4 regions of the Pelotomaculum sp. FP genome follow, and region 1 is predicted to be linked to each of the others. Evidence: riboswitches for the same ligand, from Rfam matches in the RefSeq annotation. Region 1 holds a riboswitch; each other region holds the start of a gene.

Region 1 (5,984 bases):
TCTCCTCTCGAAACGAAAACAGCCTTATTCTCCGCTATTTTTTTAAAGGCGTCGCCTGCTTTAGTCCCTTTGATACCGGCAGGGTCCCCAGCGGGGCCGATGATGATGAAGTCGTTATGCATCACGAGCTGGTAGTTTACAACTGCGCCACTGTCCACAATCTTTTTCTCGGCCGCGGGAGAGTGCACCAGGAGGACGTCGGCCTCTCCCTTTTCACCCATGGTGATAGCGGCGCCGCTGCCTACAGAGACAGTTTTAACGTTATATCCGGTCTTCTGTTCAAAAATCGGGATCAGCGCGTCTAAGAGCCCGCTGTCCTGGGTGCTGGTGGTGGTGGCGAGGATCACATCTTTCACTTGCGGTTTGCCGCACCCTGCGAAAACGACCAAAAGCATTGTTACCATGAGGATCATAAGGGGCGCTAAAAAGTTCTTTTTACTCAAAGTTAGTCCTCCTCCAAATATTTTACTTGAAATAACGTACTGAGTTGTCTTTATAAATGTAGGTGCGAATTCATTCGCACAAATGCAACATTGACTGCCATAAGTGCGGCGCTGGCGCGCCGTGTGCGATTGAAATCGCACCTCGCTGAGCTTTTATTCTCGCTGATACCAAAAAACGAAACTGCGAACTACATTTTCATATTAGTGTTTAATTTATTTATTGACCCAATAGGAATGCAGTATATACCTACGCCATACGACCTATGACTTACGACCTACTTGGGCAGGTTTTTCCCCTCGGTGGAATTGGGGAAAAACAATGGCTCACCGTATTTATCCTTGCCGAAATCCCTGATGATCGTCTGTCCCTCGATTGATGTGCAAAAATCAATAAACTGCTGGGCCAACTCGTCTTTAACTTCCGGGAACTTCTGGGCGTTGACGGGGATCAGGGAAATGTAGTTAAGCAGGGCCTCGTCTTTTTCCACCAGCACTTTCAATTTGACCTGGTCTTTCACGGTCAGGTATGTAGCCCGATCGATAATAGTATAAGCGTTCTGCTCATCGGTATACTTTAAGGTCTTGACGTTGCCTTCCGAACCTTTTTCATATACGTGGTACCAGTCGCCCGCCGGCTTCAGCCCGGCAGCCTTCCACTGGGCCTTTTCCGCAACATCCGTACCGGAGTTGTCCCCGCGACTAATAAAAAGGGATTTTGTATCCATAATTTTCTTCAGCGCCTCAGCCGGTGTTTTTAGTCCCTTGATTTGAGCCGGATCCGATTCCGGCCCGACAATTACAAAATCGTTGTACATCAGGTCAATGCGCTTGGTCCCGTATCCGTCGGCAACAAACTTTTCCTCCAGATCCTTGGCATGCACCATTACGACATCAAAATTGCCGCTTTTCGCCATTTCCAGGGCAGCGCCCGTACCGGCGCCCACATGTCTGACCCGTATCCCGGTCTTTTTCTCAAAACTCTCTTCCAGCGCCGCCACAATCCCGGCGTCAATCGGACCAATGGTGGAGGCCAGCAGGATTTGGCCGGCGACAGCCGGCGCTGGCGGCGCAGTCGCTTGCTGTTTAGCGCAGCCGGATAGTACAAACAAGAGAACCGTAAGAATAACAATAGCCAGGGAAACCATTTTAACTTTGTCCTGCAACGTAATTCCCTCCATAATTTGTTTGCCAATCGTCACTACAACCGGATTTACCACCTCCAAAAATAAAAATGCCGGACAGCTTGCGAAAAATAAAGCCGGCCCGGCGTCAGCGCCATTGCAGTCTCCTTTTCGCATTGGAAGGCACGACGGTTTCCCGTCACACCCTAACGGCCGGCAGTCATAGCTATAATGCCTTAGGCAAATCCGGCTCGGAGATTTTAAGTTTTAAAGTACTATATTTTAAACTATGTTTTAGGCTTTTTATGTTTTCTTGGCATTAACAGCCTTTTCCACATAATTTCTACTAAAAACCCCAAAGTCCTGCTAAATTTTTAAAATAGCTGCAAGCAATAAAATAATAGTACTCTTCAAATAATTATAGGTTATATTGAAAATAAAGGTGAAATATACCCCACGACTTGATAAAACATTGCAATAATTGACATTAAAATGCTACACATCAAATAAATGATATACGTTAAAACATTAAACATAAAATAAATACACTAAACATGAAATTCAGTTATCAGTAGAAACCCTGATCCAAGCCTATTTTGATAGCTGAGCAAGCTCATTTGAACCTTCCTTTTTACTGTGACAACTGCTTCAGGAACATCGTCCGATACAAAAGCGCCAAGATGGCCTTTATACCGCGGACACCATATACACTTTCAAGATTGAAGCGGGTTCATTTTCTATTCTTTTTTCACTTCCATTCTGTGACTGTAAACTGTGACTACTTGAATTGCCCCGTCTTTTTCAATATAGCGTACCCAATAGGTAACATTTCCAATTCGCTGATTGGCTAAGAAACTTGAATCTTCGGGATTAAAAAACCGTTCGCCGGATTCCTGCGCATGTTTTATGACTTTTTCAATGTCTTCCAGAAGAATATACCGTTCGTCCATAATGCGCCATACTTCGCTAGGAATGATTAAATCCTCCATTTTGGTTAATTCCGCCTCCGACTCTTCATTCCATAATTCTCTTAGCAATTTCTTTTTAAGCTGCGCTCTGTTTGCATGTCTTTGTGAAAGATTCGGCATTTTTTTATGCGCTATCTCATCCAAATTCTCCCCAAAAATCAGGTCCAGAATATGATAGGTGCTTTTACCGCCCTCCACAAACAAATCCTTGCATATAGCGCAGTAAACCAAAAAATCTTCATTACTTTCGTTTATTCGGTCTATCACAAAGTCATTTGTCTGTTCACGGTTCGCAAAATAGACAAGTCCGCCGTATCCGCAGCATTTTGTTTTTTCTTTTGCATATTTCAGTTCCTTTATTTCATAACCAAGCTTTACCGCGATATTTCTCAGACTTTCGTGAATATTTTTATTATGCCTTGTAGAGCAGGCATCATGGACATTCAAAATATGGTTCTTCCCATTTTGGGCGGTTTCCGGAAGTCCATAACGTTCAAAGATTTCCCACAAAGATATAAAAGGTATCTCCGGAAGATATTTTTCAAAGATGCCGCAGCAGCTTGAGCACGCCAGAATAAAAGTAGGTTTGCCCATTTCAGCCCATGCGTCTCTTAATCTTTCAATACTATTCTTCATCAAATCCTGTCTACCCGCCCAGTCGGCGGGGGCGCCGCAGCAGCCAAGCATTATTCCAACGCCTTCTTTTATCCTGGATAAAAGGTACTTATAAGCTTTTTCGACATACTCCGGATAGGACGCTGAAAGCTGGCATCCGGGATAAAACAGATAGTCTGCCTGTTCTGTACCTGATTCATCCCCTTTAAAAAGAGATTGCGCGTATTTTGGCGATGGAGACTTAACCAGGAAAAAGTGGCTGCTGTTGCTGAACTCCATATCCTGCAGCGCAAAATCATGTGCAGAAGGAGGCATTTTGCCCTTTTCTACCATACTTTCCCTGGTCTCCTGTATTATATCCTTCATGTTGATGCCCACATGACATTGTTCACCGCACAAACCGCACATTGTACAAGAATTTATCATCTTATTTGCGTACCGTGTACCCAGGATTACATTTTCGTTATGATTAATTTGCCTTGTATAATTTTTCGGACCAATATTGAACTTCTTCATATGACTGCACGAATCAATGCATTTTGTGCACCTGCATTTAAAGCATCGTCCGGCTTCATTTACAGCCTCATCTTCGCTGTATACGTCAGTGGTCCTTACAACCGGCGCTGCAGGTTCAATATCATCCACTTCATATTTAAGAGGTGTTTCAAATGCCCCCTCCCTTTCCCTTGCAGCCGTCATGGAAAGTCTCTTAACGTATCTTTCTACGGAAGCTGCAGCTCTTCTGCCTGAACTTACCGATAAAATAGTAGAGCCATTTTTATATAACAGTCTTCCCCCCGCAAATAGGGATGAATACTGTACTTGAAAAGTCTCAGGATTAATTTGCAGATTCTCATTCCATTCGCCCGTGCCAAGGAAAACCGCATTGTTCTCGTTAATAATCTCTTTTAATTCTTTTTGGCTGATACGTCTGTTAAAAATTACCTCAATATCTAACTTGCTGAATATTTGAAGCTCTTCTTCTATAATAGCCTTTTCAAGGTTTGCACCTTCGTAATCCCATAATCTACCGCCTAGTTTATCCGACTTTTCATAAATTGTGACCTTAAAACCTTTTCTGTCAAGTTCCAATGCGGCCGAAATCCCGCTTAAACCTCCTCCAATCACAGCAACCTTGCCAGCATTCTTAGGAATGGGCAGTGCTTTTTTAGGGGGTGTGTACCCATGCTTTACTGCTGCCTTCTCAAGCTCCGATATCCTTATCGCTCCACCGGCAGCCTCTCTCACACATGCACTTTCACAAGGATGGTCGCAAATCATGCCAAGCACTCTTGTAAAAGGCATTCGTTTCTCCAATATTTTATAAGCTTTATTAAAATTGCCTTTTCCCATCTCCGCCACAAATGCTGCCACATCCATGTGAATAGGGCACCATGCCGTACAAGCTGCAGGTTCATCATAAATACACCTGTCACCCGTTTTCAGCAGCTTTTCATTGTCCATTGAGAATACCTCCATTATAATAAACGGATAAATCAATAACATCAAAACCCAAATTTTATTGGTTTACCCGTTTACAATTCGCTACGCTCCATACTTCTCAGGTGAAGCTTTTTATGAAATCTAGAAATTGCAAGGCTTTGAAGCGAACTTTCCTGGATTATTAAAATATGGAATTGGAGTTTTTCCATATACTCCAATTCCATATTTATTAGTTTAGTTTACTAACATGTAATATATCAACTAACTTTAAAGGTTTTTCAAGCCCTCCAGAACCTTTTCCGGATATGCCGGCAGCTTAGTTATACGTACTCCGGTGGCATTGTAAATTGCATTGACAATCGCTGCATGCGGAGCTGAGAGAGGCATTTCTCCAGCGCCTGCCGCACCATAATAGCTAAGTGGTCTTGGAGTCTCCTGGTGAATAAGAACTATATTGTCAGGAACATCCTTAATTTCCGGGATCCCACAGCCTATAAGGGTCGTATGCTTTTTCAAATCTTCAAAGTCTTCGCTAAGCGCAAGACCTATTCCCTGTGCCAGACCACCATAAAGCTGACCTTCAAGTACCAATTTATTAATTATCGTACCGCAGTCCGATACCATAGTTAGTTTATCAACTTTAGTTTTGCCTGTTGTAGTATCAACCTCAACTTCTGCTAAAAGTACACCATACATGTAGATTGGGAATGGATTTCCTTGCCCTGTAGCTACATCACATGCAGTACATGGTGCAGTCCATTTTCCAGCATATTTTACCGGCAGTTTTTTATTAATCATTTCATTGTATGTTCTGAAAGTACCATCCGGTTTTCTCAGAGCATCCAAGAGATTTCTACATGCAACTGTTGTAGCATTACCTGTAAAAACGTTTGAACGGCTTCCACCTGCAGCTCCGCTGTCCGGTGTATATCTCATATCATTCATAACCAGTTTTATTTGTTCAAGCTTTATTCCCAATGGCCTTAATGTTTCATATGCAAAGCTCAGTGTTCCCATATCTGCGCCCTGGCCATGGTCTTCCCATGAATTTCCTACTGTAACTCCCTCTGGTGTTATCTCTGCCCATGCTTCCGAGGAATCTGCACCGTCAAGTCCGCAGCCATACTCAAGCAGTGATACGCCTACGCCATATTTGATATCTCCACTTCGTGCATTCTTGGCTGCAGCATTTTTCTTAGCCTCCTGGTAAAGAGGTCTTATTTTATCAATTGCCTGTGGGAAAGCAATTACATCAGGTTTACAACCAGTTGGTGTGGTATCGCCTTCTCTATATACATTTATATATCTTAACTCTAATGGATCCATTCCAATTTTTTCTGCCAGTTCATCCATCAATACTTCTGATGAGAACAAGCTTTGCGGTGAACCATAAC
Region 2 (5,984 bases), on a different contig from region 1:
ACACCAGAACACTTCGAACAATACCGAGTGGAAACCCCAGTAGAAGAAAGGTCTCCAGAAGTTGAACCATCTCCCGATATCCAGGAAAAGGCTGACCATCGCGATAATGTAGCCAAGTAAGGATGTTAACAGTGCAGCGCGGGCAATGGGCAGGTACTTATCCCGGTGCAGGACATGGACGATCAGTGCCGTACTAAAGCCGCCGCCCGCCAGGGCGATGCCGCACAACAGGTCAAAGCCAATCCACAGGCCCCAGGGCCACTGGTCGCTTAAGTTGGTTAGCGCCCCCAGACCGTAGACGAAACGGTACAGGGCAGCCGCTGCAGCGATCAGCACAAATCCGATCATCAGTAATCTGAACCAGGTAATTCTAAAGCTCCAATTCCTTCCGTACATATATTCTCACCTCCATTTATCTAGATTTCTATTCCTTGGGATCAACCGGACCGTACAGATCCTCCTCATTGTGCACCTCAGCCCGTCTCTTGGTATAAGCGCGCATGGCGGTCAAGAGGGCGCCCCAACCAACGAAGATGTAGGGAGTCCACTTGAGCACATCCCAGGTCAAGGAGGGGATTGACCTTTGCGTTACAGGGCGGTTGAATACTTCCGTCTTGAAGCCGATTTGATCAAAGGGTACATCCGATATATACAGCCAGGAAGTACCGCCGTATTCTTTTTCTCCGTAGATATGTTTAATGTACCTGGGGTCTTTGCTCATCCTGTCCTGTGCCAGTGCCAGCATTTCATCCCTTTCCCCGTAGGTTAAGGCGCCTGTGAGGCATGCCGTTACACATGCCGGCTCAAGTCCTTCTTCCTTCGTGCGGTCGTAACAAAAACGGCACTTTTGCACGTACGGAAGAGCCTTATCCCACTGGAAGCCGGGTACGTCAAAGGGGCAGGCGATCATGCAGTAGCGGCAGCCGACGCAGTAGTCCTGATTCAGTTCGGTAGGCTTGTAAATAACCGCCCCTTCTTTAGTCTTGACAAATGAGTGGGTAAAGCACGCCGACTCACAGGCTGGCTCATTGCAGTGCATGCATTGTCTTTTAACGAAGCGCCACTTAAGCTGGTCGCCTTCTTCGAGCACATAGGAGCTTACGTTGGTCCAGGTATCGGCGCTTAATTTCCCCGGGCTGTCCCAGTTGTTGGAGAACTCGCTCGGCTCGGCTGGCAGGTCGTTCCATGACTTGCACGAAACCATGCAGCTGCGGCAGCCGATACACCTGGTAATATCCACCAGGACACTCTTTGACATCGTTACACCTCCGGTTTCTGATTGGATTTAAGGTGCTACTTCCAGGCTTTCTTCACGTTGCAGATGAAAGCTTTTGATTTTGGGATCATCGTGTTGGGATCCCCGACGCTGGGTGTTATGTCGTTGGCTGTGCCGCCGGTCGCTATTCCCTGGTAACCGAAGTGCCAGGGCAGGCCGATAATTTCGATTTTCCTGTCTGCGACCTTGAGCGGGTTAATGATCGGCAGTACGTTGGCCCGGCATTTAATTTCGCCGCGGATGCTGTTTATAACTAACATATCACCCGGCTTGACTATCAGTTTATTGGCCAGTCCCAGTGATATGGTCGCGAACATTTCCGGTTGCAGTTCCACCAGTTTGGGACAGTTTCTGGTCACGGCGCCGCTCTGGTAGTGCTCTACCAGCCGGTGGGAGTCGCGACATACGGGAAGTCCGGCGAAGCCACCAGCGCGAGTTTGACGAATTCACCTTGTATTTTACAGCCAACGGATTGCTTTGTTGGTTACCCAGCAGGTTATTTATCGGGCTTTCCACCGGCTCGTAGTGTTCCGGCAGGGGGCCGTCCTTTTGCTTCTCAAACTTGACCTCCTTTGACATGAAAGTGAGCGATCTCAGTAATTTCAACTGGTTGATTAACATAGCCTTCCTGCAACGCCAATAGGTCCAGGTGGACAGTATTGATGTCTTCCCAGAATAAATCCAAATTGCTGCTGTCAAACATCATGGCCTCATTGAGAGTTTTTATATAACCGTGACAGTTGTCGCAATAATAAACGCGGTATTGCTCCATTCCTTCCACGTTGAAGAACCGTGATTCATTACTGGAGCAGTAAGGGCAGCCCAGGCGCTGGAATCTCCATCTTGCCTCACACATACCGCAGTACAGATATCTCTTCCCTTCTTCCTTTTCAAGCAGTGCCAGGGTGGGTTTGCCGCCGCAAACCGGGCAGGTGCCTTTTAGCCATTGTTCAGGGGCAAAAAAAGTAGAGACCTTACGTGCGTACTGCTTCATAAACGGTTTGACCACATGGTTTAAGATAAAGCCTAAGCTTTCAGGGGATAATTCCTCATTGAAAGATTCCAGCAGGTTTGTACCAGGTGTGAAGGCCTGCATAACAAAAAGTTCTCTTGCCTCAGCGGCAGCCGGTAAAGCGCTTAAAATTTTGTTTATATCACGCTCCAAGTCCGGTTTATGCTTTACAACGATGCCTGCAACGTCTTTTAAAACATCAAAAAACATATCCGCATTTGCCTGCGGTGGGCAGACCTTTATTATAGGCACATCATTTTCCCTTAACGACTTTAATAACCCAGCCTGCGGCCTAACAACCGTAACTGCATCATCCGGAAGAACAATCTTTGTAAACTCCTTGTTGAAATCAATAAGCATTTGCTGGACCGTATTGTTTGTCATTCAAAACGCTCACTTTCTATGAGTTTTCTAGAACCCTCCCTGTGAATGAATTAATAAAATACCCAACAAGTTATATATGTCTATATATGCACCCCCCTTTAACCAGTTGCTTATGAACCATGCTTCACATTTGGTCGCATTTAGGCTGCCAAAATTTTAAAGAGGATCCCTTACGGATAAGACTCTAGTAGCGCCTTTTATAAGATTTAGAATGAATAAATACCTCTAAAAACAAAAAGGTAAAGCTTTATCCAACGTGAAAAGGACAGAGTTTTACCTTTGTTTAAAGATCTCCTTTCCACAGTGGGAGGCCCAACAGTTTCCCGATGAACCCTAACGGCCAGTAAACCATACCAACTGCTTAGGTTGTAACTGGCTCGGAGCAGCTAATTAAATTTTCAAAAAGACATTTACTGCAAAAACTATCTCTAAAAAACCTGTTGAAAACACAAAAAACTTTATCCCATGTGAAAAGGACAAAGTTTTACCTTTGTTTAAAAATCTCCTTTCCACAATGGGAGGCCCAGCAGTTTCCCGGTGAGCCCTAACGGCCGGTAAACCATACCAATTGCTTAGGTTATAATCCGGCTCGGAGAAATATAATGATAATTTTCCACTAAATATTTAAAATTCCTTCTAATTACAATAATATAAAATATTTTTTATGCAAAAATTTTTAATATTTCCTTTTTTATAAGTTGCATCAAACGGGGGAGTGTATTTTGAAGGGTTGGTGACAGCTCGGTTTGGTAACCGATAGCCTCCGGCTGGATACCAAAAATTATCGTAGGGGGAAGCTTATTCATTTTAGTTGCTAATAATAATACTTCGCTAAGATTAATATCGTGCAGGGAGATGAGTTGGCCTTTGGATTTAATGAGCAGCTCATCTCCGGGAACACGAAAAATAGCTCCTGGTTCTGCCCCGGCTTCAACGCAATCAACTATGATAGCGTAATCTGCTTCTTCCAGCCAGTACAGCAGGTCAATCCCGGCGGTGCCACCGTCGACCAGTTCGACATAACGGGGCAGGCGCTCCTTTTTCATCGCCTGGATTAGATGTATGCCAATACCCTCATCACCCAGAAGCAGGTTGCCAACGCCGATTACAAATATTTTTTTGCTGTTCTCTTGATCCATTTTCAGTAGATCCTCGCAGGTTCGTTTATAGGGGCCGCTATGCCGGCGCCACGTATCATGAAAATATCAGTCGATGCAGGTGCGATTTCAATTTATTATATGATCTTCGAATTGCTCAGTATTTGGCCCAACTGTTTGATAAAATTGGTATGCAGCAGTTTATCAGTGTCACCCAGGGCTTCCTCAAGGCCTTCATCAAAGTCAATTGAACCAAGAAAGGGGACCTTTAGGCCGGCCAGAGCCTCTCCAGCGGGGGAATCCTTTTTTATTTTCATGTTCTCCAGGACTCCAATGACCGGGATGCGGAGCTCTTTCAATACCGATAATTCCTTTTTCATTACTTCCCGGGCCACCCGTGACGGCGTGGTGACCAGAAGAAATTCAACCCTCTCCATCAGGCGGATTACATCCAGGGTTGGGTCACCGGTGCCGGGAGGCATATCGACAATTAAGAAGTCCAGTGACTCCCAACGGGTTATGGCCAGTATTTCAATGATGGCATTGGAGATTTCTCCCCCGCGCAGCGGAGAAGGTTGACCGCCGCTGAAGAACGTGATTGACATAAAACGAATACCGTTGACCAGCGGTGGTATGATACCCATGTCTTCCTCCGGGAAAACCCCTTCAATCCCCAGGATTACGTGAGAAGAGGGACCACAAAAATCCAAATCCAAAAGTCCCACCCGGTAATTTTGGCTGGATAGATACAGCGCCAGGGCCGCCGCGGTTTGGCTTTTGCCGATGCCGCCCTTGCCACCAGAGACAGCAATGATTCTATTGATGTTTTCCAACCTTTTATTAATAATATTTAGTCTTGGATCCATTATTTCTCCCCTTCTATTGAATCGATCCACACGCCGCGCCCCTGCAGTATTTCAAAATCGGGGCTGCCGCACTGGGTGCACCTCATATAAGTATGGGCAACTTCGGGCACAAAATGGATAGCTTCTTTTTCGTCCTCTGCCAGTTTTTTGGGAGTATCACGGTAGTTCCAATTATTGCCGCAGACTTTGCACTTGAGGATGCACCTGTCTATCTCCAGGTGAATATTTTCCAGATCCACAGGAGGTTTGTACAACTCAACCATATTTTCCAGGGCAAATTTAAAAATATCAAGTTCAATTGACTGTAGCTCACCGATTTTTACCGTAACCTTTAAAATCTTGCTTAATTTTTCTTTTTCGGATTCTTTTATGACGGTAACAATTATGGATTCCGCCAGCGCCCATTCGTGCATAATATCCATCTCCGGTATTTGTATTTTATATCGCGTACATTCTTTGTTTATTATAAAACAAGTAAGCATGCTTGGACAAACAAGAAAAAATGGGGGGATGTGATCTCCCCCCCGCCAGAAAAGACACTTTTGCTTAGCATTTAAGCATGGAAGCTTGGTCCGTAGCTGGTGTGCGTGCTGTGAGTATGCTCTTCCTTGGGCAGGATAGAGAAGTTCTCTACGATAAACAGGTAGGCCAGGGCCAGCGCGCTCCACATGCCGATGGTAATCAGGAATTCCCAGATGCTCGGGAAGTAGCTGCCGCCCACGCTCTTGGCCATCCCGGTGAAGACCACATTCATGCGGTTAAACACAACACCAACTACCACCAGGAGAGAAGCCGTTACAACCCCCCACAATTTGGTGCGAATGGAGGGGATGGCGTACATGAAAATCGGCAGCAGGACAAAGACAATCATTTCGATCAAGAACATGTTGCTCTCGTAAGAACCGTTGAAGGCCATCCCGAACACACCACGGTAGTTGAGATCGATCATCTTGACGATAAAGTAGATGATCATCATCCACATGGTGAGCTTGGTCATGCTTTGAAATACCGGCAGCTCCGGCTGACGTCCATAAGCTCTCGACGCCAGGGTGCCCTCAACGGTAACCATGGCCGGCCCCAGGAAGAAAGCGGACCAGACGAAGAAGAACGGGATCAGCATGGACCACCACAGTGGGTAGAGCTTATCAATAGCAACGATGTAGAGCGAACCCAGGGAGGATTGGTGCAGGCTGGGCAGGACGATGCCAAGGATCAGCAGCGGCGTCATCATGTAGCCCAGGATCTTTTTCAAAGCTGGGAACTTCACCTTCTCAAAGAAGATATCACCAAACTCCAGGACCTGGATAGTCGTATATAGTGAAATACACCAGAATACTTCGAACAATACC
Region 3 (5,984 bases), on a different contig from region 1:
CCGCAGAGGGGCCGTGCATGGGAGCCAAAGCCGTATCATTCATGACGAGCTTAATCTGATCCGGACGCAATCCTAGCGGTCTCAGGGCTTCATAGGTATGAACAACTGCGCCGGCATCCGCGCCTTGTCCCTGATCCTGCCAGCAGCTATAATGCGTCACGGTGCCATCCGGATTTAGCCCAAGAACAATTTCCGTATGGTCGTTTGGCGCGCTGGTTACATTGTATTCGCCGCAGGCGATACCGACGCCGCGTTTCTTTTCAGGCGTAGATTCTCTCTTTGCTCTTTCCAGCGCTTCTCTATAATATGGACGCATCTTATCAAGTATTTTGGTCATCGGGTAGACGGAGAACTTGTTGCCGTTTATGCTCTCGTCGCCTTCACGGTAGACATTGATATAGCGGAACTCCAACGGATCCATTCCGATTTTCTCCGCCATCATATCTACGATCTGTTCCCCGCAGGTGTAGCACTGTGGCGAACCAAAACCTTTATAAGCTGTAGAAACCGCATTGTTGGATATAACAGTTTTGCAAAGGCCAATCGCATTGGGAATTTTATACGGAGCGCCCACGAAACGAAGCCCTTTCTGGGCGATCACGTCTGCAGATTCGGTATAGGCCCCTTCATCATAAGCAATTTCATATTCCAAGGCCGTAATCTTCCCTTTCTCGTCGCATGCCAGCCTCGCGTTTGAGAAAGAAGGAGCGCGTTTTCCTGTAATATGCTGATGTTCTTCATAACTCAAGGTAATCGTAACCGGCTTTCCGGTTGCCAGGGTAGCAACCGATACGATGCCCGGCATATAAGGGGATAGCGAATATCCGAAACTTGCGCCGGTCGGGTTTTCAATAATCCTGATTTTTTCGCCGGGATGACCAATACCGGGAGCCAATGTAAATATATTAATGTGCAGGAAAAGACTCTTGCAATGGATGGTAAGAACCCCGTCAGCATCAACATAAGCCTGGTCGGTATCCGGTTCGAGAACCAGATGCGGCTGGCGTTGGGAGTAGAAGCTGCCTTCAACGACATAAGGGGATTTTTCAATGATCTTCCTGGTATCCTGTCCCTTAATTAAAGGAGCTTCAATATAAATATTGGGGTACTCTTTGTTTACCTGCGGAGCGTCAGCAGCCATTGTTTCCAGAATATTTAAGTATCCAGGCAGCTGCTCCAGTTCAAACTTAACCTTTTTTGCTGCTGCGCGCGCTTCGGCTCTGGTCCTGGCGGCTACTACAGCAATAACATCACCACGGTGATAGATCATATCCTCAGCCAGGATCGGGCGATCAAAACCGTCCGCTTTGGCGAGTATATGGCCACAGGGCCACATAATACGATTATTCCCTTTCACATCTTTATGGGTAATAACCTTCTCAACGCCCGGCATCTTTTCCGCTTCCGAAGTATCTATAGAAAGCAGCCTGGCATGAGAAACCCCCGGAAGGACTACAGCCAGGTGCAGGGCGTCGGGCATTTTCATGCCGATGTCGTCGCCGTAATCGCAGGTTCCGGTTACTTTAGCCAGGGCAGCCGGCCTGGGATATCCCGTACCGTATATTCTCCCGTCTGCCGGCATTTTGTAATTAAGGTCCTCCATGGTCATTTCACCGCGCATCACCTTGGCGGCCGCCATGACCGCATCGACCAGCGGCTTATAGCCGGTGCAACGGCAAGCGTTGTGGTTCTTCCGGAACCATTCGCGAACTTCCTGCCTTGTGGGATTGAGATTGGTATCAAGCAACGCTTTTGCAGAAACAATAAATCCGGGCGAGCAGAACCCGCACTGCACTCCACCATGTATGATCCATGCCAGCTGCAGAGGATGCAGATTTGCCGGGGCGCCTATCCCTTCAATGGTTGTAATCTTGCTGCCGTCTTTAATGTTTTTCATTTTTTTAACGCAGGAGCGAACAACTGCGCCATCCAGTATGACGGAACAGATGCCGCACTGTCCAACGCGGCAGCCCACCTTCGTACCGGTAAGGCCAAGACGTCTTATAACGTCGGCAAGAGTATCTGTCTCGGGATCGCAAACCAACATACGTTCGGAGCCGTTAATATACAGCATCATCTTTTTTGTTGCCATTGTTTTCCACCCTTCATGCTTATCACCATAGATAATTCTGTACTCCTTTCCACACTGGGGGGCATGCCGGTTTCCCCGCACACCTGACGTCCTGGCAGTCTTAGCATAGCATTAGCCCGCCAAGATCGGAGCTATAAAATTAGAATCAGACCCATTGCATCGCCAATGTCAAACGCCAAAATTGTAACCCGCGGCCTGTAAGAAATAGATGGGGAATGTTCCACTATCACCTCCTCGCCCGGCTCTATAAAGAGCAAGTTGCATGCCAGTAAAAGCTTTTTATTAAAAATAAATATCTTCAATCCAGGATAGAGCCTATTTTTTTGCCTAAATTAATTTTTCGAAAATTACATCCTGTTTTTTTACTTATAAAAAGGCTACTTTTTATTTTTGAGTTATCTAACCGAGGTATAAATCTTTTTTACACTGTAAGAAAAATTTATACATCTTCGAATTCGGGAAACTCTTTGTATTAATACTTTTTGCAATTATTACACAATAGAGTATACTTATATAAGGTAGAAGGAGAAACAGAAAATAAATAATAGAATTTCTTACAAGAATAGGTATAAATATAGACGTTGCCAAGGTATAATCTTTTAATTATTACAATATAAGGATGACGCAGAAACTCCTTACATGTATTTTGGGACTAATCCGTGAACTAACCTTCCAGTATATTGACATATTTTACAAGGATGTGAAAGTATGGAAGCTGAAAGTTCTATAAGTCTGCATAATTGTTTTAATGAATTAATGAAAAAGACAGATATGGTTATTGATGATCTAACATTGCCCAAGCTCTACAAAATAGAATATGAATGGGAAAAGTTTATTCATGGCAAACCAATAAATAAAGATATAGTTCCCAAGCTAATTTATAAATCCTGGCAGAGAAGTATGGAATATGGGGTTAATCCTAACCTAAACAACAGAAAAATTTTATCTCCAGAAGAGATAAAAAAACAAATATCAGATAGTAAGGGCATGATCGATAGATTTGGCAATATTGTTTTGGCCTTACAAAGAATGGCCAGAAAAAAAGGTTTGAATATACAACTTTTCGATAACCAAGCCAGGAATGTCCAAGTGCTTGCTTCAAGTTATTTGCATCAAGGGTTAGAACTTCGGGATATGTTTCCCGTTCCAGCCAGCTCATCTGAAATGGATATTGGAACTACTGCAATTAGTATAGCTTTACGCGAAAATAAATCTGTGCAGGTGCTAGGACCTGAACATTTCAATAAATATCTTCATGATACTTATTGTTCGGCAGCTCCCGTCCATAACAGCAGTGGAAAGGTAATCGGCGCTTTAAATATTGCCAGTTACAGTTATAAACAAAACAAAATAGATACTTTAGTCTTGGTAACATTTTTAGCAAGAATACTTGACAATGTATCTTTTACCATGGATACCCTGGATAAATTGGGTATCTATGACTTAGCTATAAGTAAAACCTTTGAGTATTTACCTCAAGGTGCTGTTTATATTAATGATAAAAACTCAATTAACCGTTATAATGATAAAATAATTGATATGTTGAACATTAATGAACAAGATATCGTACCGGAACTTTTAAAATATGTTTCCACGCTGCTACAATATGACAATAATGATTGTGTAGAAAAAAAAGAAATTATTTTAGATATTAAAGGCAAAAGAAAATCATTTTTGATGTCTACTAGAAAAATATTTAATAAAAAGTATGAAGATAAAGTAATATTACTGGAAAATATAGATCAAAATTTACCAGGCAATAGGGCTAGTTATACATTTGATGATATTGTTGGCAGCAATGAAAAATTCAACGAAATGAAAATGATAGCGCAAAAAGTTGCTAAATCCCATGGTTCAGTTTTAATATTTGGGGAGAGTGGAACGGGTAAAGAATTATTTGCTCAGGCTATTCATAATGCTAGTCCAAGAAAGGGTAAACCCTTTGTTGCAATAAATTGTGGAGCTATACCTCACGATTTAGCCGAGAGTGAATTGTTTGGTTATGAACCGGGCGCATTCACAGGAGCTTCAGCAAATGGGAAACCGGGTAAAATAGAAATAGCTTTCGGAGGCACCCTGTTTCTGGATGAAATTGAAAGTATGCCTTTAAATACCCAAATAAAATTATTACGGGCTCTTTCAACAAGTAAAATCTGTAGGGTTGGTGGAATAAAAGATATACCCATCGATATTAGGGTTATCTCAGCAACAAAAAATGATTTGCTAACAGAGGCTGATAAAGGAAATTTTCGTGAGGATTTGTATTATAGAATTGGTACAATCACACTAAATCTACCAGCTTTGCGCGAAAGAAAAGATGATATACCTGAATTAGCAAAATACTTTATTGATCTCTATTCTAAAGAATATGGCTTAAAAAACCTTCAAGTGGATGATGACTTCTTTACAGCATTATCATGCTATTACTGGCGAGGTAATATACGTGAACTAAGAAATGTAATTGAAAGATCAATTATTTTGTTGGATGATGGAAAGAAATTGTCTCTAAACCAGTTGCCGGAAAAAATAGTTAAAGCTTATAGCTATAAAGATTTACAGGACAAATTAAGATCGATTCAAGATAAGAAAAGCAACAACTTAATGAAGCTAGGTGAGGAAATAATCATTGAAATAGTATTAAACGAGGAAAATGGTAATCTCAGCAGAGCTGCCAATCGCTTAGGTATTAGTAGACCAACTTTGTGTAATAAAATTAATAGCAATGAAAAACTCAAAAACACGGTTTTAAAATTTAGATTAGAATAAGAATAGAAAAATATCTAAAGGCATTCTCTCTGGTTAATCATCCAGGTCTCTGTTGCACTATGCAAGGGGGACATACAAATTAACGGATGTTTTCTGCATTAGGTACTTGTTACCAATTTTAAATCTTTTTTCTTTTATAAGTATTATTTGTAACAGTTATGCACTTACTATTCTGACGGAAGAAGGTAAGTGTTTTTTCTTTTAACAAATTGAATAAAAAAAAGCTTATAAATATCACACATAATTTTATAGGAAGATATCAAATTAATTTTATACCCTCGAAATTGCAAAGATTTTTTATACTTGCAATTGTCGATATGAGCTAAAAATCATAATCTTGTATGGTAATAATAGTAAAATCTGATTGTATCATCCTTTATTCATTGACCATATCATCCTTTTTATGGTAATAAACTGACTTTTATTTTATTTTTCCGATAAATTTAATTTCATCTATCATCAATTCTTTCATCAGCTGATTTCAGAAAATCATATTTTTCCTCGGGAGATGTCAGCCAAGGTAGTAAAAATTAATGATGCATTAAAATTAGTAAAGAAGTTTACACATAAGATTGGCAAGACAAAAAGAAACCGTTCATTTTTAAAAAGTCGAGCTTCCCTTTGTTAAAATTTTGAAAACTTGTTATTATATTAGGCTATTGAATATGGAATTACTGTTGGCATGTATCTTGCTTTTATATGCTGGTGGAGGTGACAAGGAAAGGTTATCCAGTAAAAAAATATTGCCAAAAAATAATGAATGGGGGCTATGTTTATGTTAATGCAACAACGTATGTTTAATCTTCCACCGGTTATCCATTTTGGTCCGGGAGTCTCAAAAAACGTTGGGAAAATCGCACTCGAATACGGAGCAAAGAAAGTTTTCTTTATTTACGACAAGGCGCTCGGGGAAATGCCCAAGGGTATCGCTAAAATTCTAAAAGATGATGGCCTTGAGGTTTTAGAATTTAACGAAATTGTCCCGAATCCTCCGGAAGAAATGATGGAAGCGGCAGCTAAAATTGGCCGGGACGCTAATGTTGATCTAGTTCTTGCTGTTGGCGGGGGCAGTACAATTGACACGGCAAAAGGGGTCAAGGTTTTATTGACAAACCCGGCGCCACTC
Region 4 (5,984 bases), on a different contig from region 1:
GCCGGGAAGGGCGAGAGCGGGGACCACTGCGGCGTTTTCATCGCAAATAACCTGACTTCCCTGGGTGCTTACGGTGATGGGATAGACATCGCCCGCCACCGTGTCTTTAACATGAAATGTGAGTGTAAACAGCGTGCCTTCGGTCGCCGTGGTGTTGTAGAGATCATCCCAGGTTACGGTGTTGCCGGCAATGTTCTTTGTAAATGCCCCATCCTCCGAAGTGAGTATATCGCCTTTGGCGATGTCCGTTAATTCCAGGGCCCCGGCATCATAGCCGATGGTAAAGGCAAAGGCGGCAAAGCCGGGGTTGTTAGCGATGGTGACGGGCACCGTCACCGTGGCGCCGGGGGCGGCGCTGGCACTGCCTGTTGCGACCGTGGTATAGGCTTCGTCAGAGCTCACCGTGATCGTGGCTTTGTAGTTGTAGTGGGCATCAACATGGTTCGGCGCTACATCCCAATGGGTCAAGACCGTCTCATCGTCTCCGGCAGCATACTGATCGATCGACCAGCCAAGCTTATAGCCGGGATTGGCAGTGAAACCCAAAGTTAATCTGCTCCGTGCGGGATCAATGTAAAAGATGCCGCCGGCTCTTACCGCCGCAGTCGTCTCAAATCCAAATTCACTGAAATATGTGGAGACATCCCCCAAAGAGGGAAGCTCGTCGGTCAGGCCGGTGACGGCGCACTCAAAGGTATAGCAGACGTTGAGCTTGGCGGAGCAGGTTGGAGCAACCCCGCCGCCGGTGCTGTTAACGGTGATCGTATCCGTATAGGCGCCGGCGCTCAACCCTGCCTTGGGCGTTACCTCAAAGGTAGCGGTCGCACCGGCGGCCAACTCGGTGGCGGGAAGCGCGCCCACCGTGAAATTCGCGGTGCTTTCCGGCTGGGTGAGGGTGACGGCCGCATCGCTGGTATTGGTCACGGTGACAGTCTGTGCTGCAGGCGGCGTGGTGTAGCCCGCCCTCACAGGTCCAAAGTCAAGGCTCTCTGTTACGGAGATGGCAGGCGCGTCTTCGGCAACGATCACCTGGCCGTTGGAGAGCTCGAGGTGGTAATTTTCATTGACCAAATTCAGCTTGGCTACATCTGCGGGGGTTAGCGTATACCCGTCTGCGGCTGTGATATTGGTTGCTGTACCCGCAGAAACAGTATCAGCCGACAACAAAATGTTAATAGAGCTGCTCAAAGGGCCCGCAATTTTAATAGTATAGTAATTGTTAGCAACTACAATATTACCCGTAACATTAACGTTACTGTTGACGATAAGATTTGCTAGCCTGTTACCCGTGGCGGTACCATCTAGGGAAATAGCAGGCCCATAAGTATTTATCAGCGTAGTATTTGCGCCTAAGGTTAGTGTCGTCTCCCGACCCACCTCAATAATTCCTTTAGTTGTGGAATTTACGGCTGGAGACTGGTTTTCAATGATTATATCCGACAAAGAAAGCGAACCCGTCAAAACATTAACTGCACTCTTAGGTGAATTCGTAGGAGTGAAGCTATTATCTACAACGAACTTCGAATTATTATATCCCGACAATGACCAAGCTTCTGCACCACTGATTCTTAAATATTTAGTGCCGTTCAACGCGATATTGTCCCCGTCGTTAATAAGGGCTTTTGCGGCACTGAAGGAACCTACAGGGTCTGATTGCGTTCCTTCGGTTCCGTTTCCACTATATTGCAGGTATACGGTATTACCCGCCGCCCTAACGGCGGCGGGTAATACCAAGCATACCAAAACAATCAGTATTGCGCAGGATGTTATTGTTTGTTTTGCTTTATGCATATTCACTTTCCAATTATCCTTTCTTTATTCCAGCCAAATTTCTTCATAACCTTCATTGTATTCAAAACTGTGTCCACCCCCGTAATAGGTGAAATAGCCAGTCAAATCCTGGGTGACTCCCGTTGCTACAACTGTGCCACTGCTAGTGTCAGCGCAGTTGACTTTCAAGGAACTGGCGGGGACATACGTAGCGAAATTACCTGCATTTCCGACGGTGATACTCCTACCGGAATCAAGAAAGATATAATCGCCGGTACCGAAGGAAATGGCGGAGGTCGGCGAAATCGTGAGTGTACCGCCAGAGGACGGGCCGGTGCTCAATACAGCAATGCCGTTGCCGCCCAGGACGGAAGTATTGCCGGAGACCGTACCGCCGTTCATGGTAACGGAGCCGGTAAGTACACGGATGGCGGCGCCCTTGTTCATGGTTTTGTTGTTTTGCAGGGTCACGCCGGAACCGATGGTTACGCTGCCGCCTTCAACATTGATCAATGAAGCGTTGCCGGTGGTGGTCGAGTTGCCGTCGAGGGTGATAGTGCCCAGCGTCAACGAGCCGCTTTGAACGTCAAACAACGGGCCGTCATATACATAGCTGCGCGCAATCGTTTTGCCGCTGAGGCCTGATCCATAACTGTTGTAATCGCTGACAGGGATAGCGCTTTGAACACAGAGGTATGATTCGTAGACCGCTGCCGAGACTGCCGTTTCGAAGGAATTATACGGATTTGCAAAGGAACCGTCGCCACCGGCGGGAGCAGCGCTGTTATAATACACGGCTGAGCCGGCATAGGCGCTGTCGCTGCCGGTGCGCGAGGCGCCTGTCGGATAAGTGGAGAGGTCGGCCGGCGCAGTCGCGGGGAAAGTAAGGGCAGGATAGCTGCCGGACGTGCAGGTGAAGGCGTTGTCAAGATCTTCACTCCAGGGAGGTTCTTGGTTGATGTAATAGGAGATGTAGTAACCATTATATTGGGCCGTACTTTGCAATTGAGCGGCGCTCAGGTCATCCACATTGGTGGCGCTGTAGCTGGTTAATTGGCCGACATTGGTTATGGTGTCGATCCAGAAACAATTGTCCATTGACGTGGCGGATTCGGGCACACAGAGGGCGCCGTCGTAGTTAGGATTAGACGAGGCGTTTGCAAGAGAGCCACGATTGAGGCAATTGGCCATTTTGGCGTCGGCCGTTCCGTAACTGCTCAAAATGCCGACGATGCCGCCCATGCGGATGCCGTCAGCACCGATTGGGGCGCTAACCTGGGCATTGTTGAGGCAATTGCTGACATAAGCCTCGCAATAGCCAATGACGCCGCCACAGAAGGATTTATACGCGGTGCTGGCGCTGGTGACGGCACCCGTGTTCTGACAGTTGTCAACGTAAATCCTGCCGGATGCATTGGGGCAATAGGCGCCTCCGATGACGCCGCCCAGACGCTTGTTAGCCGATACGGTTTCAGTGTTTTGGCAGTATTGGACGAGAACCGGCGTGCCGCTGGTCTGCGTATTCTCAACAATACCAATGACGCCGCCAACATTAGAGGCATTAGAGGCGCTAATTGACACATCGCTTGTGCAGCAGACAACGCTGCTGTTGGTGTAGCCGATGACGCCGCCGATGGCGTTAATGCTGCTGGATGTGCTGATGGAACCTTCCACCGTCAGATTGCCGACGATGCCGCCGTTCACATACCCGAACAGTCCAACGCCGCTGGTGCTGGCGCTGGTAATGCTCAAACCGCTGATGGTATGGCCCCGTCCGTCAAAGACACCCGAGAAATACATTGTTCCGCTGGGGACGCCGGTGGTGCCGTTCCAACCACCAATTGGCGTCCAAGCGCCGGAGAGGGTGATGTCATTCGCCAGATAGAACGTACTGCCCGCGTAGTTTGTGCTGTTGTTGACATTAGTAGCCAGTGTGGCAAGGTCTGATGCCGAGTCGATGATGTATTCGCCCTGGGTGGTTTGGCCGGTGTAGTTTACGGCAGTTTCATAACTTGCCGATGCGCTCATAGGCAGGGCGAGGCATAACAGCAAAGCCAGGGACAACAATAGTAATAAAGAACGTTTCTTATTCATTGTTTTAGCTCCTTTCTTAATTTTTTTATTATTGTTTGCGAACCGTATCAGGTAACCATTCAAGTTTCAACTACCCTCCTTTTCCGCTCCTTCCAATACGGGAGGCATGGCCGTTTCCCGCCATACCCCGGCTCAGCGCCATGGCTCGCACTTTAGGCGGCTGAGTTTCAGAGCCATTTTTATTTTAAAAACCGCGGCGGTCTTAAACTCAGGATTAATCCAATGATGTAGACGATACCCCCTTTGCAATGCTCCTGATATGGCTTTCCTTGCCAATCACGGTAGGCGTGGCTGTTTCCGGCCATACCCTTTGTGGGCGGCTTTTACCGCCGGACCCGCTGTCATCGCTTGCCGCCTTAGGCTCTGCGGGCTTCGGAGCACTGGTCCGATGTTGGGGAACTTATCTTAAACCTGTTCATCCTGTCAGCCTGTCCGGCGGGACAAAAACGAACACCGGGTTTTCCGGATATATTTACCTGGGCAGATTACAACGGGCGCTTTTTTTGTTGGGGCATGGCCAGCTGTGAAATTATGCTTGACATGATGATGGAACAACCGGTCAACCAGAAGATATTTTGAAGGGATATGCTACATCAGAAGAGGAGGAATTCTTGCATGAACAAGCGACAGATAGCATTCAAATAAAACTTGTAAGTTTATCCAGCTCTATTTTACAACAGAATTAATTCTGTTACAATGTCTAAACTCAACAAAAATTAACAAAACATATGTTGATTTTTTTGTATATACTTACAAAAAACAATAAAACATTATATAACATTATGTAACATAACATTATTAAAGGCGGCCAAAAATTTACCTCAAACAACCTACGAAGTAATATTACCTATTTCGCTGAATTTTACGGTTATGTACGTGAGTCTACCTGGGGGCTGTGCAAAATTCCGTAATACCGGGTCAATGAAACCACAAATACCCTACATAGCCTGCTTTCTTCCGATCCGTTTCATGCGCCGGCGGCGATAACGATTATTACTTGTTGCCTGACTTGCCCTGAAAAACAAAAAAAAACGCGTTCTCCGCACTTCAAAGAAACGATCTCCGGATTTCCCGGAAAGAAGCGTACCCGCCGGACTGAAATACAAACAGGTCATGTTTCCCCAGCAGCATCCAAGACAGCTTCCTGATGAAAAAGTGCAAAAAGTCAGCGCTTTATTGAGATAAGGATTATCGGGTTCAATTTACTCTACGTATGTGATTTGTATACCCTTCTCTTTGGAAAGGGTACTGGCCAGGCTGGCCATATTTATTAAATTATCAACAGCAGTAGTAAGATAAGAGTCTGATGTACCGACCCTATGTCCTCTTGCTATACCGGCAACAATGGTTATCGGTACTCCACGCTCTTTTGTTGATACTTCTATTTTGTTAATTATCTTAATGGCCCATTCTCTAGAGCATTCAATATCTTCCGTGGTAACCGCCATAAATTCATCACCGGCATAACGCCCGGGAAAGTAAACACCATTTTCCGTACTTTCCGAAAGTAATCTTCCTATAATCTTCAGGCAGGTGTCTCCCCTGACGTGACCGTATTTTTTATTGATATCTCCGAAATTATTGATATCGAAGAAGATAATTGTTGCTTCCTTCCCATATTTAATAATATTTTCCACAAGGTACCTTAAATAAATTGTTTTTTTAAGGCCGGTTAACGTATCTTCATGCTTACTTGCCTCAGTCAGAAGGGTTTTTTTAGTGACAATCCCTACTAGTTTGCCGTTCTCTATTACAGGCAACCTTTCAACCTTTTTTTCTTCTATTAGATTAATTGCATCCCAAAGTGAAGTGTTTGGACAAATACATACCGGATTTTTGGACATAGCGTCTGCCACAATACGGTTCATATGAGAACGCCGGGTATCTCTTGAGGTAATAATTCCACACAGTTTACCGTCCTCCAAAACCGGAAGTCCGCCAACACAGTTTTTTTCCATTAATAAGACGGCTTGTGCGACACTGTCCAGAATATCAACCGTAATGACAGGGGTCCTCATATAATTAGAAATGCCGGACATCAGAGTTCCACCTCTAGATTAATTGCAAGTACAATGTCAACATGCGCTTTTAATAAAGTCGTTTCAGATGCGACCTTATTT

What was found. Region 1 has a riboswitch for molybdenum cofactor ahead of Psfp_RS09190 (substrate-binding domain-containing protein). Riboswitches for the same ligand answer to the same signal wherever they lie in the genome.
Region 2: it holds a riboswitch for molybdenum cofactor, as region 1 does, so the genes downstream of both, Psfp_RS17885 (formate dehydrogenase accessory protein FdhE) here and Psfp_RS09190 (substrate-binding domain-containing protein) in region 1, are expected to answer to the same signal.
Region 3: it holds a riboswitch for molybdenum cofactor, as region 1 does, so the genes downstream of both, Psfp_RS00020 (molybdopterin-dependent aldehyde oxidoreductase) here and Psfp_RS09190 (substrate-binding domain-containing protein) in region 1, are expected to answer to the same signal.
Region 4: it holds a riboswitch for molybdenum cofactor, as region 1 does, so the genes downstream of both, Psfp_RS19635 (hypothetical protein) here and Psfp_RS09190 (substrate-binding domain-containing protein) in region 1, are expected to answer to the same signal.

Annotation. Positions count from the first base shown of each region.
Region 1 covers NZ_QFGB01000018.1:26,822-32,805, forward strand. The annotation lists gene Psfp_RS09185 (substrate-binding domain-containing protein) at 1-404, opposite strand, end outside; gene Psfp_RS09190 (substrate-binding domain-containing protein) at 719-1,741, opposite strand; molybdenum cofactor riboswitch at 1,713-1,833, opposite strand; gene Psfp_RS09195 (pyridine nucleotide-disulfide oxidoreductase/dicluster-binding protein) at 2,302-4,611, opposite strand; gene Psfp_RS09200 (molybdopterin-dependent aldehyde oxidoreductase) at 4,858-5,984, opposite strand, start outside.
Region 2 covers NZ_QFGB01000062.1:5,630-11,613, forward strand. The annotation lists gene nrfD (NrfD/PsrC family molybdoenzyme membrane anchor subunit) at 1-396, opposite strand, end outside; gene Psfp_RS17875 (4Fe-4S dicluster domain-containing protein) at 425-1,258, opposite strand; gene Psfp_RS17880 (molybdopterin dinucleotide binding domain-containing protein) at 1,294-1,722, opposite strand; gene Psfp_RS17885 (formate dehydrogenase accessory protein FdhE) at 1,833-2,672, opposite strand; molybdenum cofactor riboswitch at 2,948-3,067, opposite strand; molybdenum cofactor riboswitch at 3,159-3,279, opposite strand; gene Psfp_RS17890 (HyaD/HybD family hydrogenase maturation endopeptidase) at 3,335-3,811, opposite strand; gene Psfp_RS17895 (P-loop NTPase) at 3,907-4,635, opposite strand; gene hypA (hydrogenase nickel incorporation protein HypA) at 4,635-5,048, opposite strand; gene nrfD (NrfD/PsrC family molybdoenzyme membrane anchor subunit) at 5,189-5,984, opposite strand, start outside.
Region 3 covers NZ_QFGB01000001.1:5,995-11,978, forward strand. The annotation lists gene Psfp_RS00020 (molybdopterin-dependent aldehyde oxidoreductase) at 1-2,092, opposite strand, end outside; molybdenum cofactor riboswitch at 2,119-2,235, opposite strand; gene Psfp_RS00025 (sigma 54-interacting transcriptional regulator) at 2,801-4,858, shown strand; gene Psfp_RS00030 (iron-containing alcohol dehydrogenase) at 5,634-5,984, shown strand, end outside.
Region 4 covers NZ_QFGB01000083.1:509-6,492, forward strand. The annotation lists partial or broken gene Psfp_RS19630 (hemoblobin-interacting domain-containing protein) at 1-1,443, opposite strand, end outside; gene Psfp_RS21890 (hypothetical protein) at 1,427-1,840, shown strand; gene Psfp_RS19635 (hypothetical protein) at 1,816-3,927, opposite strand; molybdenum cofactor riboswitch at 3,935-4,049, opposite strand; gene Psfp_RS19640 (hypothetical protein) at 4,134-4,391, shown strand; gene Psfp_RS19645 (GGDEF domain-containing protein) at 5,067-5,903, opposite strand; gene Psfp_RS19650 (hypothetical protein) at 5,903-5,984, opposite strand, start outside.